2 regions of the Paraburkholderia sp. J11-2 genome follow, and region 2 is predicted to be linked to the other one. Evidence: riboswitches for the same ligand, from Rfam matches in the RefSeq annotation. Region 2 holds a riboswitch; the other holds the start of a gene.

Region 1 (7,644 bases), on a different contig from region 2:
CGTCGTCCACGAGAATGCCCACCGCGAGCGCGAGACCGCCCAGCGTCATCACGTTGAGTGTTTCGCCGCACGCGGCAAGCCCCGCAATTGCGGCGAGCACGGCGAGCGGAATCGAGGCTGCGATGATGAGCGTCGAGCGCCAGCTGCCGAGAAAGAGCAGGATCATCGCCGAGGTCAGCGCGGCCGCAATCAAGCCTTCGCGCGCGACACCGCTCACGGCGCCCTTCACGAACACCGACTGGTCGGAGAGCGCAACAAGCTTGAGTCCGGGCGGCAACGACTGCTCGATGAGGGGCAGTTTCGCTTTCACGCCGGCAATGATGTCGAGCGTCGAAGCCGAGCCGTTCTTCATAATGCTCATGAGCACGGCGCGGTGGCCGTCCACGCGCACGATATTCGATTGCGGCGGATAGCCGTCGCGAACGTGAGCCACGTCGCGCATATAGATCACCGCACTGCCCACGGTCTTGATGGGCAGCGCGTTGAGCTGGTCGATGGTAAGCGGGCTATTGTTCAGGCGGACGTTGTATTCATAGCGGCCGATTTTCTGCGTGCCGGCGGGAATGATCTGGTTCTGCTGCGCGAGCGCGGTAGCCACGTCTTGCGCCGAAAGCTTCTTCGCCTGCAGCGCTTGCGGGTCGAGGTCGATTTGCACCTCGCGCACCTTGCCGCCATAGGGCGTGGGAATCGCGACGCCTGCCACGGAAAGCAGTTGCGGCCTGATGAAGTTGGTCGCGTAGTCGGCGAGCTTCTGCTCGTCGAGCGTGTTGCTCGTGAGCGCGAGTTGCAGCACCGGCACCGTGGACGCGTTGTAGTTGAGAATTTGCGGCGGCGTGGTGCCGGGCGGCATCTGCTTGAGCACTGTTTGCGAAACCGAAGTGACCTGCGCGGTGGCCGTGCGAATGTCGACGGTCGGCTGGAAGAAGATCTTCACCACGCCGTAGCCGCGAAACGACTGTGACTCGATATGCGCCACGTCGTTGACAGTGGTGCCTAGCGTGCGCTCGTAGTAGCTGACGATGCGACCCGCCATGTCGTCGGGTTGCAGGCCCGCGTAGTTCCACACGACACTGATGACGGGAATGCGAATGTCGGGAAAGATATCGGTAGGCGTGCGTAGCGCTGCGAGCGGGCCCGCGATCAGGATCAGGAGAGCCAGCACGATGAACGTATAAGGACGGTTCAAGGCTAGCCGGACGATTTTCAGCATCAGATGGGGCTCCGTTCAGGCGTCAGGCTGCGCGCCACGCGTGGGGCAGCCGACGCCGGTATTGTGTCGGGCGCGTCCTAACACGCGGGAGCCAGGCAAATGAAAAAAGATTTAGCTGCATGCCGGTCTCATGATGCTTCAAGGACTACGAAATGAGGCGAAGCTGAGAGAGCGGCAGCAATATTGGAGATTGCGTCAGCCGAGCAGATAACCCGAGCCGCGTATCGTGCGGATGAGCGAAGGTTGGCCGGGCGTGTCCACGCGATTGCGCAGGCGTCCCACGTGAACATCCACGAGGTTGGTGCCGGGGTCGAAGCGGCCGCCCCACACGCCTTCGAAGATCATCGTGCGTGTGAGTACCTGGCCCGCGTGGCGCATCATGAATTCGAGCACGCGCAACTCGGTGGGACGCAGGCGCAGCACCTTGTCGCGGCAACTGAGCCGCCGCTTGACGAGATCGAGTTCGAGCGGCCCCACGCGCAGCACGGTTTCCGTCGTGGCCGGGCGCGTGCGCCGACGCACGAGCGCTTCGACGCGCGCAGACATCTCGTCGATCGAAAACGGCCGTGTGAGGTAGTCGTCGCAGCCGGCCCGCAAGCCCTGGATGCGTTCCTCGACGCCCGTGGTCGAACTCATCACGATCACCGGTGTTTCGATACCCACACCGCGCATGGTGGTGACGATCGTGAGACCGTCGAGATCGGGCAGGCGCCGTTCGAGCGCGACGACGTCATAGTCGCCCGCCATGACCATCGCAATGCCTTCGCGGCCAGAGCGGGCCACGTCCACGGTGAAGCCGGTGGAGGCGAGCGTGGGCACGACAGTACGCTCGGTAACGGCATCGTCTTCAATGGTTAGTATTCTGGGCATGGCTTTGCACCCGTTGTGACGAAAAGAACTAAAAACATCGGGCAGTATCAGGCAACTGCGCGCAGCGGCGTCGGCGCGGGCCGTGTCTGCGCCGCGTTCGTGCGGAACTGCTCGACCGCGAAGTCGATAAAGCTGCGGATCTTCATCGTTAGGTAGTTGCGGCCGGAATAGACGATCGAAATGTGCTGCACGCCGCCGTTCACGTCGAACGCGTTCAGCACGGGCAGGAGGGCGCCCCGGGCGAGGTCGTCGACCACGAGCGGGAGCGGCAGCAGTGCGATGCCCATGTCCGCGAGCGCGGCGGCGCGCACGGTCGCGTAGCCGTTGGCCGTCATCGGGCCGGTCACGTTGATGCGCTGCACGCCCTCGGCGTTCGAGAACTCCCAGTGGCGCGGCGCATTGGAAATCGCGAGCAGGCCGTGCCCGGCGAGTTCGGCAGGATTGCGCGGCATGCCGTGGCGCGCGAGCCACGCAGGCGTGGCCACGAGCATCTCCTTGATTGAAGTGAGCTTGCGGCTCACGAGTGAGGCGTTTACGCTTTGGCGGTCGGTAGCGAAGCACACGTCGAAGCCGCCTTCGATCAGGTCGATGTGCGTGTCATAGGCCGTCACGTCGAATTCCACGCGCGGATTGATTGCGCGATACGCGCCGAGCACGGCGGGGAGTCCGGAACTTGCGAACACGGCAGGCGCGGCGATGCGCAGCACGCCGCTCGGGTCGCGCGTGGCGCGCACGAGTTCCGACTCGACTTCATCGAGCTTTTCGATCACGGCGCGACAACCCTCCAGATACAGACGTCCGGCTTCGGTGAGCGAAAGGCTGCGTGTCGAGCGGTTCAAGAGGCGCATGTTCAGATGCGCTTCGAGCATGCCGACGCTGCGCGTGACGGCCGCAGCCGACATGCCGAGCTGCTTGCCGGCAAGGTTGAAGCTGCTCAGATCGACAACGCGCGTAAATACACGCATGGCTTGGAGCTGGTTCATGGGCGATATTCCTGGGCAGACGCGCCGGCACGAGGCCGAGCGCGGGCATCGACGCCGCACACAGCGGCGACGTTTCGTACACGCTGCATGCGTGATCGGACGGGAAGAATGAAGCGGCGCGAAGCGCGCCTAATTAGGCAGTGCTTGCGCGAAGACCTGCGCGTCGCGCTGCGCGGCGGCTTCGTGCGCCGAGAGCGCGGCCTTGAGGCGATGCGCGCTTTCGGTGGGAATCGCGAAACCCGCCCAGCCGAGACCGGTATGGCGCAGAAACACGACGGTGCCGTCGAAAAGGGGATTGCGTTCCGTGTACCAGCACGGATCGATCTCGAGCACGTATTGATGCGAGCGCAAAGGCTGCTCGGGTACCGCAGGCTGCATGTGCGCGCGCAGCTTGCTGAGTTCTTCGATCAGGCCATCGACATCGGGCGTGTCGAGCAGCGCAACCTGAGAGCCTATCTTCACACAAACCGCGTGCTGGCCGTATTCGTTGACGAGTTCGATCGACATCGGCTTTTGCATATTGCGTTCCTCGCTGTGCTGAAACTGGAAGGCATTATCGGTGGCCAATCGGAACGCATGATTTAAGTTGCGGCGCACTCCAGATGAAAACAAATTTAGAAAGCGACGATTCGCTTTCCTGTGATGGCGGCATTGCGTGCAGTGCGCGTGTTAATCATCCGGGCCGCCGGATGGCTATCCTTTCATGCCTCGCGATGCGTGCGTTCATTCGTATACGTGCTGTTTGCGCAGTTGCGGCGCGTGATTATTGCGCCCGCCGATCAGAAACGCTGCAATGAAAAGCAGAATGCCAATCATCGCAACGGTCGCCGGATGGTGAACAAGCATGGCAGTCCAAAGTAATTCAAAGCCATCGATTGCCCTGTCCGAAAGGCTGGCACTCGGGGCGGCGGCACTGACTAGGCAGCCCGCAAGCCCTCTGAGGTTAGCGCAAAGGCACACTGAGCGACGTGGCGGCTCCAAACATGCATACAGAATGAATTATATATGCGCTCAGAAATATCAATTGTTGATATTCGGCGGGCGTCGGTATTCTGGCTGACATACCGACCAGCAAGCCCCGCTATGACCCGCGCCACGCTCACCGAATGGCTGACGAGTTTCGTGCCCAACCCGGCTGCGCCGCCGTGGCGCGAACGCGTGAGGCGCTGCGGCGGGGCGATGATCGGCATCGCGTTCGCTGGGCTCGCAACCCATTTGATATTCGGCGCGGCGGGCGATATTCCGTTGCTCGTGGCGCCCATGGGCGCCTCCGCGGTGCTGCTCTTCGGCGCGTCGGACAGCCCGCTGGCGCAGCCGTGGTCGATTCTTGGCGGCAACTTCGTCTCCGCGCTGGTGGGCGTGGCGTGCGCGCAATGGATCGCGTCGCCCGTCGCGGCGGCTTCCGTCGCCGTGGCGCTCGCGATCTGCGCGATGTTCCTGTGCCGCTGCGTACATCCGCCTTCAGGCGCGGTCGCGCTCACGGCCGTGCTCGGCGGTCCCGCTGTGCACGCACTCGGCTTTCACTTCGTGCTTGCGCCGATCGCGTTCCAGTCCTTCGCCTTGCTGAGCGCTGCGCTCGCCTTCCACGCGCTGACCGGACACCGCTATCCGCGCGCCGCGTTTCGTGCTCCGCAGCAAGCCGCTGCCATGCCGCTTGCTGCGCTCTCGCAACATCGATTGCAGCCGCTGAACGTTCCGCAAAAATCGTTCGAACAACTAACTTGTGAGGAAATCATGTCGATTGGCTGTCCCGCTGTGCCCGCAACAATGGGGGCGCGGGCGGCGCACGACATGTTCCGCCGCCACGGCGCTTCGACGCTGCCGGTGGTCGACGCCATGGACCGCGTGGTTGGCGTCGTCACGCATCACGCGCTCGGCGATCTCGTGCAGGCGGCCGGCATCGAGCGATTCTGGAATGCACTGCGCCGCGCGGTGCTGCGCGAGTCGGCGCGCGTGGAGGAAACGGTCGAGGCGGTGATGGCGGCCGGCGTGCACGCGGTCCATCGGGCCACGCCGCTCGCGCATCTGGTGCCGATCTTCATCGAGCACGCCTATCACGACATTCCCGTCATGGACGACGCGAGGCGGCTCGTTGGCGTGGTCAGGCATTCGGACATGATCCGCTGGCTTCATCACCATGCGGGCGCCGCCCAGGCCGCCGCTGCGGCCTGAGGTAGCTCAGAACCGCGTCAAACCACGAACAGCAACGCCGCGAACACCACATAGAGCCAGCCGACATGCGTGAGCTGACGGCTGCGCACCTTCGGCGCACGAAACGCCCACTGCAGAAACAGAATGGCGACCATGGTCGTCACGGCCGCAAGAATCGAAGGCGTGCCGAGATGCCACGGCGTGAAGAAGAGGCCGAACGCCGTGGGAATCGTGGCCTGAATCATCATCGCGCCGCTGATGTTCGCAAGCGCGAGGCGCTCCTTGCCCTGACGCACCCAGATGATCGCGTTCATGATCTCGGGCAGTTCGGTTGCGATCGGGCTGAACAACACGGCGGTCAACTGCGGGCTCAGGCCGAGCCACGGCCCCACGGCGCTGATCTGCTGCACAAACAGATGCGAGGCCGCGAAGATCACCGCGAGCGCACCGAGCGTCTGCAGCAGAATCCACACCATGGCCGGATTCTCGTCGTGTGGGCGCAGCTTGAGCGGCTCGAGATCGCCTTCCACTTCGCCGCTGTCTTCGGCGGAAAGCTCCTTCCAGCAGTAGAACGCGTAGGCCGCGAGAAACGCGATGCCCAGCAGCGGCTTGAAGCTGAACAGCACGAGCCCGAGCGCGATCTTCGCGACGAAGATCGCAAGGAACCAGAGCTGGTCGCGGCGCAGGCGGCGCGTATTCACATCGACGGTGGTAGCGCGCTCGCGGCCCACGCGTTTCGCGGTGGCGAGCAGTGCGACGCCCACTACGGCATAGGCGATTGTGCTGAGCGCGAGCGGCCCGCCAATCGCGGCGCCCACGCCAATTTCCTTGTGTGCGGGGTCCCCACCGAAAGCGACCGCAACGAGCGTGACCACGCTCTCGGGCAACGCCGTGCCGAACGCGGCGAGGATCGTGCCGGTGGCGGTCTGCGTGACCTTGAGCTTTTGACCGAGCCACTCGACGCTATTGACGAAGGTCTCGCAGGACAAGTAGATGATGCCGGCCGAGGCAACGAGCAGGGCGAACGTCAAGATCATGACGAACGCTCCGTGGCGCAAATGAGAAGGTGATGCGGGGCGAGACGAGTCATTGTTATTGCCGTATTGTGCGAGCCGGGCACCGAAACCATGACGCTTCCCTTCGCCCGGCCCGGGTGAAAGGGAAAACGTCATAGGTCTCGTCAGGCCGCGCTTTGCAGCGATTCGCTGCAGTCACTCGCAATACGGCTGCCGACGCCATGGTGCAGGGGCACCAATTATGTTGACGGCGGCGCAACGCCCAGGTTGGCGTTGCAGACTACTCCCCTAAGACAGGGGGCGATTATAGCCGAAGTTCATGGCGGCGAGCGATTTTCCGGCGCACTCGCCGCTCGATGCGAATTAGAACTTGTGACGCAGGCCGACCATCGCCATGGCCTGCTTGTCGTTGGTCGCATCGTTGCCGAAGTCGCCGAACGAGGCGACCGCGTTGACGAGTTCGCCCGTCCCCGCATCGATCGTCTTGCCCGAAGCCTTCTGGTAGCCCGCGAGCACGTAGATGTCGGTGCGTTTGGAGAGGAAATAGTCGCCGCCGAGGCTGAACTGGTTGTAGCTCGCGTCTACGCCGTTGCCGTGACCCTTCGTGTAGTTGTAGCCGAAGCCCACGAGCGCGACCGGCGTGACCTGATAGTTGATGAAGGCCTGGCCCGTGTTGAACTTCGTGTTGCTGTTCGCGCCGGCCGCGCTCTGATAGTTCGCGTACTCAACGTTGCTGTACGCGAGACCTGCCGTTACCGGCCCGTACGTGTAGTCGCCGGCTGCACGAATGATCTGCAGCGAGTTCGCGGAGACGAAGCCGCCCGTAATGGCGGTGGAATCCACGTTCACATCGGTGTTCGGATTCAGGCCGTCGAACGTCGCGGCCGTGCCGCCGTTGCTGTTGGCCTTGAAGTAGCCCGCACCGAAGCCGAACGGACCATGGTTGTAAGCGGCCGCCACGGCCCATGTCTGTCCCGCGCCGGTGCTGCCGGGCTGGCCGCCGAACGCGTACATCGCGCTCATTTGCAGGCCCCCGATGTTAGGGCTCGCGTACTTGATCGAGTTGCTCGTGCGGTAGCTGTTGTCGTAGTTGTCCATGTCGCCCGGCGTGGCGAACGCGGACCCGAATGCGCCGTCGTTGGTGAGCGGTTGCAGCAAGTCGATGAGCGGATCGTACTGGCGGCCGAGCGTGACGGCGCCGGCGGTGTTCGAATTCAGGCCGACCATCGCCGTGCGGCCGAAGAGACGACCACCCTGGTTCTGCTTGCCGTTGTCGATATTGAAGCCGCTTTCGAGCTTGAAGATCGCCGAAAGGCCGTTGCCGAGATCCTCAGTGCCGCGCAGGCCCCAGAGGTTAGGCGACAGGTTGCCGGACATCATCTGGAACGTGCCGCCCGAGCCGTTCTTGCCTTGC
Region 2 (7,644 bases):
CAAGACGGGTGACGTATTCCTGCTTCCAGAGCGGACAACTGCGCATATCGTCGATCAGCCGTTGCAGTTTTGGCGTCCTTACGCGAGGTGATCAAGTAGAAGTCAGAATGGCTTGCGCTACGGACAGTGGATTGCTCGTTCTCTTTCTAGTCGCGGGCGCTAAGCCAAGTGTGCAGTGGCGCGCCGTTTGCACTCCCGTTGAGATCGATGAATAGAGCGACCCTACCCTCTGGGCCAGATACCAAACGGCGCAAGACAGTAGCGCGCCTTCCCACGGATTTGCCCCCATAGCCAATAGCTCACGTAGAAAGCAAAAAGCCCAGTCCGAAGACTGGGCTTTTTGCTTGAATCCTGGTGCCGGAAAGAGGAATCGAACCCCCGACCTTCGCATTACGAATGCGCTGCTCTACCGTCTGAGCTATTCCGGCGTCACATCAGAGAAGAAAGATTATAGGAAGTCGCCGCGAACTATGCAAGCCCTTTCCTCATCTTTTTTCATTTTTTGGCTTCGTGGTGGTAGCGCGTGACGCGTTCGACCTCGTTCTTCGAGCCGAGGAACACGGCTACGCGCTCATGCAGGCTCGTCGGCTGGATGTCGAGAATGCGCTCCTCGCCGTTGGTCGCCATGCCGCCCGCCTGCTCGACAATGAACGACATCGGGTTCGCTTCGTACATCAGGCGCAGCTTGCCGGGCTTCGACGGGTCGCGCTTGTCGGCCGGGTACATGAAGATGCCGCCGCGGTTCAGGATACGGTGCACGTCGGCGACCATCGAGGCGATCCAGCGCATGTTGAAGTTCTCGCCGCGCGGGCCGTCCTTGCCGTCGTTGAGCTCGCCAATGTACTGCTGCACCGGCTCATACCAGTGGCGTGCGTTCGATGCATTGATCGCGTATTCGCGCGTGTCTTCCGGAATGCGCATGTTGCTCTGCGTGAGCACCCACGAGCCCAGTTCGCGGTCGAGCGTGAAGCAGTTCACGCCGTTGCCCGTGGTGAGCACGAGCACGGTTTGCGGGCCGTACACGGCGTAACCGGCCGCGACCTGCTTCGTGCCGGGCTGCAGGAACGATTCTTCGGTCGCCTGCTGGCCGTCCGGGCAGCGCAGCACCGAGAAGATCGTGCCGATCGACACGTTCACGTCGATGTTCGACGAGCCGTCGAGCGGATCGAACACCAGCAGGTATTCGCCCTTCGGATAGTTCGCCGGGATCGGGAAGAACGTTTCCATTTCCTCCGAGGCCATCGCGGCGAGGTTGCCGCCCCATTCGTTGGCGTCGAGCAGGATCTCGTTCGAGAGGATGTCGAGATTCTTCTGCACTTCGCCCTGGACGTTCTCGCTGCCGGCCGTGCCGAGCGCGTCGCCAAGCGCGCCCTTGCTGACGTTGAAGCTGATCGCCTTGCACGCGCGCGCGACGACTTCGATCAAAAGACGCAGATCGGCGGGCAGGTTGCTGTGCTGGCGCTGCTGCTCGATCAGGTACTTGGTGAGGGTGGTGCGACGTTGCAAAGCCATTGCAGTACTCCGGATACGCTTGGGAATAGCGCAATTCTACCCGCTCGACTGTGACCGCCCGTCGCACAGCCGCGCAAAATAAAGCGCCGGGGCGCGGCCCGGCTTGCTGGTGCGGCTTTTCGCCCGGTGGCGGGTGTAGTCGCGCCGCTGAAAATAATCACGAAAAAAATGCGCAAAAAAACCGGCCTAAGGCCGGTTCGTGGGTTGGCGCGCGGTGCGGATCAGGCACCGCGCGTTGCGCCTCGTTTCGTCTGATCAAGCCAGCGCTTTTTCGACGATCTCGCGCACGTCGCGCGATTTGGCTTCAGCGGCTACACGCTCCAGCGCCGCGCGCATCGCGTCACGCAGTGCGGGCGTGAAGCGGCGCCACAGTTCGAGATTGCGAGCGAGACGCGCCGCGACCTGCGGATTGAGTGCGTCGAGCGCGATCACCTGGTCGGCCCAGAACGCGTAGCCCGAGCCGTCGGCGGCGTGGAACTGCGCGGGGTTCGCGGCGCAGAAGCTGAAGATCAGCGAGCGGGCGCGATTGGGGTTCTTGATGTTGAACGCCGGGTGACCCATGAGCGCGCGCACCGTCTCGATGGTCGGGCGTTGCGCCGTGCCCCGTTGCGTGGCCTGCAATGCGAACCATTTGTCGATGACGAGCGGTTCCTTCTCGAAGCGCACATAGAAGTCTTCGAGCGCCTTGCGCGCGACGTCGCCGCCGCCGGCCGCCTGCACGTTCAACAGTGCGGAAAGCGCCGCCGAACGATCGGTCATGTTGTTCGCCGCGTCATATTGCGCCGTGGCGAGGCGCACCGCCTGTGCGGCATCGTCGAGTTCCGAGAGATAGGACAGCGCAAGGTTCTTCAAACCGCGGTGTCCGGCCGCCTCGGGCGTCGGCTCGTACGCGCCCGGCGTGACATTGCGCTCATAGGCCGCGAGCCACTCGCGTTGCAGTGCGGTTGCCAGTTGCTTGCGCACGAACTGGCGCGCCGCGTGCACGGCGGCCGGGTCGGATTCGGCCATCTGCTCGGCAAGATAGGTTTCCGAAGGCAGCATGAGCGCAAGCTCGCGGAACGACGGCGAGAGCGATTCGTCGGTCAGCACGCGGCGGAACGCATCGACGAGCGCGCTGTTGATTTCGAGCGGCTGGCCCGCGGCGGCGCGAGCAGCAAGCGCGAGCAGTTCGCGCGTCGCGAGGCGCTGGCCCGCTTCCCAGCGGTTGAACGCGTCGCTGTCGTGCGCGAGCAGGAAAGCGAGTTCGTCATTGCCATAGTCGTAATCGACGATGACCGGCGCCGAGAAGTTGCGCAGCAGCGAGGGCAGGGGCTTGGCCATCACATCGGCGAACGTGAAGGTCTGCTGCGTGTCGGTCAGCTCCAGCACGCGCGTCGTGCCGTGCGCGGCGGCTTCGCCTTCGAGGCGCAGCGGCAGGTCCGCGCCGTCCGGGCCGATCAGGCCGATTGCAAACGGAATGTGCAGCGGGCCCTTTTGCGTTTCGCGCGCGGCGGGCGAGCCGTTGGCGTAGCCCTGCGTGAGCGTCACGCTGTAGCAGCGCGTGCCTTCGTCGTAGCTCGTCGTCACGCTCACACGCGGCGTGCCCGCCTGGCTGTACCAGCGCTCGAACTGCGCGAGGTCGCGGCCATTGGCGTCGGCCATCGCGTGGCGGAAGTCGTCGCAGGTCACGGCCTGGCCGTCGTGGCGCTGGAAGTACAGGTCCATGCCCTTGCGGAAGCCGTCGCGACCGAGCAGCGTTTGATACATCCGCACGACTTCCGAGCCTTTCTCGTAGACGGTCATCGTGTAGAAGTTGTTGATCTCGACGTAGCTCTCCGGTCGCACCGGGTGCGCCATCGGGCCCGCGTCTTCGGCGAACTGCATCTGGCGCAGCACGCGCACGTCCTCGATACGCTTGGTCGCGCGCGCAGCTTCGTTTTCATCGCCGCCCGACATCGCCGCCGAGAATTCCTGGTCGCGGAACACCGTGAGGCCTTCCTTCAGGCTCAGCTGGAACCAGTCGCGGCAGGTCACGCGGTTGCCGGTCCAGTTGTGAAAGTACTCATGGCCGACCACGGCTTCGATGTTTGCGAAGTCGACATCGGTGGCCGTTTCGGGATTGGCGAGCACGTACTTCGTATTGAAGATGTTGAGCCCCTTGTTCTCCATCGCGCCCATGTTGAAGTCGCTCACGGCAACGATCATGAAGCGGTCGAGGTCGAGTTCGAGCCCAAAGCGCTGCTCGTCCCAGTGGATCGAGTGGATGAGCGAGTCCATGGCGTGGCGCGTCTTGTCGAGATCGTGCGGCTCGACCCACACCTGCAGCAGCTTTTCCTTGCCCGAGCGGCTCTGGATGCGTTCTTCCAGCGCCACGAGCTTGCCCGCCACGAGCGCGAACAGGTAGCTCGGCTTGCGGAACGGGTCTTCCCATTTCGCATAGTGACGGCCGTCGGCCAGGTCGCCTTGCGCGATCAGGTTGCCATTCGAGAGCAATACCGGGTAGGCGAGCTTGTCGGCGCGCAGCGTGACCGTGTAGGTCGCCATCACGTCGGGGCGGTCGAGGAACCAGGTGATGCGGCGAAAGCCCTCGGCCTCGCACTGCGTGAAGAAGTTGCCGCTCGACACGTAAAGGCCCGAGAGCGTGGTGTTGGCGGCCGGGTCGCACGCGCCGGTGAGCGTGAGCTCGAACGCCTCGGGCACGTTCTCGACCGTGAGGCCGTGCTCGTGCGTGCGCACGTTCGCGTACGGTTTGCCGTCGATCGCCGCGCCGATGAATTCGAGCTGCTCGCCCATGAGTTCGAGATGCGCGGTGGGTTGCGCGTCGGGATTGCGCCGCACGCGCAACGTGCTCTTGACGACCGTGCGCTCGGGCGCGAGGTCGAATTCGAGGTCGACGGTATCGATCAGAAACGCGGGCGGTGCGTAGTCTTCGCGGCGGATCACGGTGGGCGTGGCAGTATCGGACATGGTCTGGATAGGGGCGTGTCGGATCGGTGTGGATCGATCGTGTGGATCGGATTGGCCGGCCGCGGCGGCGTGGGCGCCCGCAGGGCGCTGCCTGCCGTCGCGGGAGCACGGCGGTTCGCCCCATTGTACAAAGGCTCGGGCCGCTTTGTCCGTCAGGGCTCGGCCCGCGAACTTTCGCGCTGCGCCGCGAGTCAGTATGATCAGGCCCTGCCGCGCGGTGACAGACTACAAAGCGGGCCACAAGACAGGACACGACCGGCGTGAAGCGCGCACGGACCGGACAGGGCACCAACAGGGAATAAGCGCGGCGCAAAGTTCGTATCGGAGAGAGCGGCCCCCACGACTGCACCTTTCCAACTGAATGAAGACGAGAAGACCATGATGCACGACCGATGGACCCGCCGCGCCCTACTGATGCTGGCGGCGCTCGCACTCACGCTCTCCGGCTGCACGACTTACGTGACGAGCCAGGTGACCGCTTTCTCCGCATGGGACGGCGGCAGCGACGCCACGCGCACCTTTGCGTTCACACGCAGCGCCGAGCAGAGCCAGAGCATCGAGCAGAGCACCTACGAGCAGTTCGTCGCCAACGGGCTCGCTTCGCATGCGTTCCGCCTCGTGGCCGAACCGCAGGCGCACTACCTCGTGGGGCTCGCTTACGGCAGCCGCACCGACACGGTGACGGTTGCGCAGCCCGTGTTCTACAACCCCTGGCCGGGCCCGTACTGGGGCCCCTGGAATCCGTGGGGCGCGTGGGGACCGTATCAGCCCGCCTACGTGAACCAGACCTATCCGGTGTATTCGCATGCGCTCGGCATTCGCATCACCGAAAGGGCGAGCGGCAAGGAGGTCTACAACGTGACTGCGCGCACTTCCGGCGACGATCCGTCGCTCGTGCGCGTGATGCCCTTTCTCGTGCAGAGCGCGCTGGGAAATTTCCCTCTAGCTAACGGCACCGTGACGGAGGTCAAGATTCCGCTAGGCAAGGGCGGCGGCGCACCGAACGAGACCAGTGCGGCCTCGCCTGCAGCGGCGCAGGGTGCCGCAGCTGCGCCCGCCAAATAGGCCCGTCAGAACCCCACGCCCAGAATCGCGAGCACGCCGAGCACGACGAACAGCACCGCCGCAATCGCATGCACGAGCTTCGTCGGCAGCTTGTGGGCGAAGCGGTCGCCGAGCAGGATTGCAGGCACGTTCGCGATCATCATGCCGAGCGTCGTGCCGGCCACCACGCCGAAGAAGTCGTGAAAGCGCGCGGCGAGCGCGACGGTGGCGATCTGCGTCTTGTCGCCCATCTCGGCGAGAAAGAAGGTCACGACCGTCGCGCCGAATACGCCAAGCTGCGAGCGGTTCCCGCTCGCTTCGCCTTCTTCGAGCTTGTCCGGCACGAGAATCCACAGCCCCATGGCGACAAACGAGGCGGCGAGCGCCCAGCGCATCACACCGGGCGTGACGAGCGCGCCGAGCCACGTGCCGAGCGCGCCCGCGCCCGAGTGGTTGACGAGCGTGGCGACGAGCACGCCGAGAATGATCGGCACGGGTTTGCGGTAGCGCGCCGCGAGCACGAGCGAGAGCAGCTGTGTCTTGTCGCCAATTTCGGCGAGCGCGACGGCTCCGGTGGAAACCAGAAAAGCTTGGTTCACGTTGTGGTGGATCCTCGGGCCGTGGTGTGTGCGAGCGACGACCCACGCACCGCCGGGCCCTGTTGCGGCGGTCATGGGTCATCGGTCTCGCCAGGCCCGGGATAAAGGCTGCGTCCGCCATGGCCGCGCAGGCCAAGTCTGTTGACGGACGCCCCCGCGAATTCGCGCGCGGCAAGCGCGGGGTCTTGAGACCGGCGCTGCGGCACTGTGGCGCGATTCGGAGGCGGCTACTCCCCAATGAGGCGCGGATTATACCATGCAGGTTTTCCCTGCAACCCGCGCCGGGCGGGGCTTTCAGCGGTGCGCGCCGTCGCGGCTGTGCACGCGTTTGCCCGCCGCGTACGTCTCGAACACGGCGCGGTCGTCGCCGAGCAGGGCGAGCGCGAACAGCAATTCTTCCAGCGATTCGGCGCGCGCCGTACGCCGCGCGAGCAGCGGCGTGGACTGCGCATCGAGCACGACGAAGTCCGCTTCGCTGCCGGGCGCGAGCGTGCCGATCTTGTCGGCGAGATCGAGCGCGTGGGCCGCGCCCGCTGTCGCGAGCCAGAACATGCGCGTGGCCGTGAGATGGTGGCCGCCCATGCGCGCGACCTTGTGCGCCTCGTTCATGGTTTGCAGCATCGAGAACGAGGTGCCGCCGCCCACGTCGGTGGCGAGCGTCACGGGCATCGACGATGCGCCCGCCTTGTCGAAGTCGAACAGTCCGCTGCCGAGGAACAGGTTCGAGGTCGGGCAGTGCGCGGCAACCGTGCCGGTGTCCGCCATGCGGCGGCGGTCTTCGTCGTCGAGCCAGATGCAGTGGCCGTACACCGCGCGCTTGCGCAGGAGTCCGTAGTGATCGTACACATCGAGGTAGCTGCGATGACCCGGGAACAGTTCCTTGACCCACTTCACCTCATCCGGGTTTTCAGCCACATGGCTCTGGATGAAGATGTCGCCGTGCGCCTTCGCGAGCGCGCCGCACGCTTCGAGCTGCGCTTCGGTCGAGGTGGGCGCAAAGCGCGGCGTGAGCGCGTACATCTGGCGCCCGCGGTTGTGCCAGCGCTCGATCAGCTCGGCGCTGTCGTCGTAGCCCGTTTGCGGCGTATCGCGCAGGAACTCGGGGCAATGGCGGTCCATCAGCACCTTGCCCGCGACCATGCGCAGGTTCTTCGCTTCGCTCGCGGTGAAGAGCGCATCGGCGGACTGCTTGTGCACGGTGCAATACACGAGCGCCGTGGTCGTGCCGCAGGCGAGCAGTTCATCGACGAAAAAGCGCGCCGTGTCCTGCGCCACCGCTTCGTTTTCGAAGCCGCGCTCGGTCGGGAACGTGTAGGTGTCCAGCCACGGCAGGAGGCCCGGCGCGGGCGACGCGATCATGTCCGTCTGCGGATAGTGGATGTGCGTGTCGATGAAGCCCGGCACGATCAGCTTGTCGCGCAGGTCATGGACTGTTGCGCCTTCGCTCACGCGCGACGTGAGCGCGGACCACGCGCCCGAGGCGAGCACGTGGCCGTCTTCAACGATCACGACGCCGTCTTCGTTGAAGACCGCGGCGTCGGAC

What was found. A riboswitch is a leader RNA that binds a small molecule or an ion and turns the genes downstream of it on or off. The one in region 2 is predicted to bind manganese.
Region 1: linked by a shared signal. The riboswitch ahead of U5A57_RS36025 (sodium:calcium antiporter) and the one ahead of U5A57_RS22580 (TMEM165/GDT1 family protein) in region 2 are both predicted to bind manganese.

What each region holds. Positions count from the first base shown of each region.
Region 1 is NZ_CAJMYY010000037.1:55,278-62,921, reverse strand. Features, by position in the region: gene U5A57_RS36050 (efflux RND transporter permease subunit) at 1-1,210, opposite strand, end outside; gene U5A57_RS36045 (response regulator transcription factor) at 1,406-2,080, opposite strand; gene U5A57_RS36040 (LysR family transcriptional regulator) at 2,128-3,063, opposite strand; gene U5A57_RS36035 (hypothetical protein) at 3,193-3,582, opposite strand; gene U5A57_RS36030 (HPP family protein) at 4,147-5,235, shown strand; gene U5A57_RS36025 (sodium:calcium antiporter) at 5,253-6,251, opposite strand; yybP-ykoY riboswitch at 6,325-6,531, opposite strand; gene U5A57_RS36020 (porin) at 6,594-7,644, opposite strand, start outside.
Region 2 is NZ_CAJMYY010000016.1:61,099-68,742, reverse strand. Features, by position in the region: tRNA gene U5A57_RS22600 (tRNA-Thr) at 353-428, opposite strand; gene U5A57_RS22595 (class 1 fructose-bisphosphatase) at 496-1,512, opposite strand; gene pepN (aminopeptidase N) at 1,768-4,458, opposite strand; gene U5A57_RS22585 (DUF4136 domain-containing protein) at 4,837-5,523, shown strand; gene U5A57_RS22580 (TMEM165/GDT1 family protein) at 5,529-6,101, opposite strand; yybP-ykoY riboswitch at 6,194-6,349, opposite strand; gene guaD (guanine deaminase) at 6,396-7,644, opposite strand, start outside.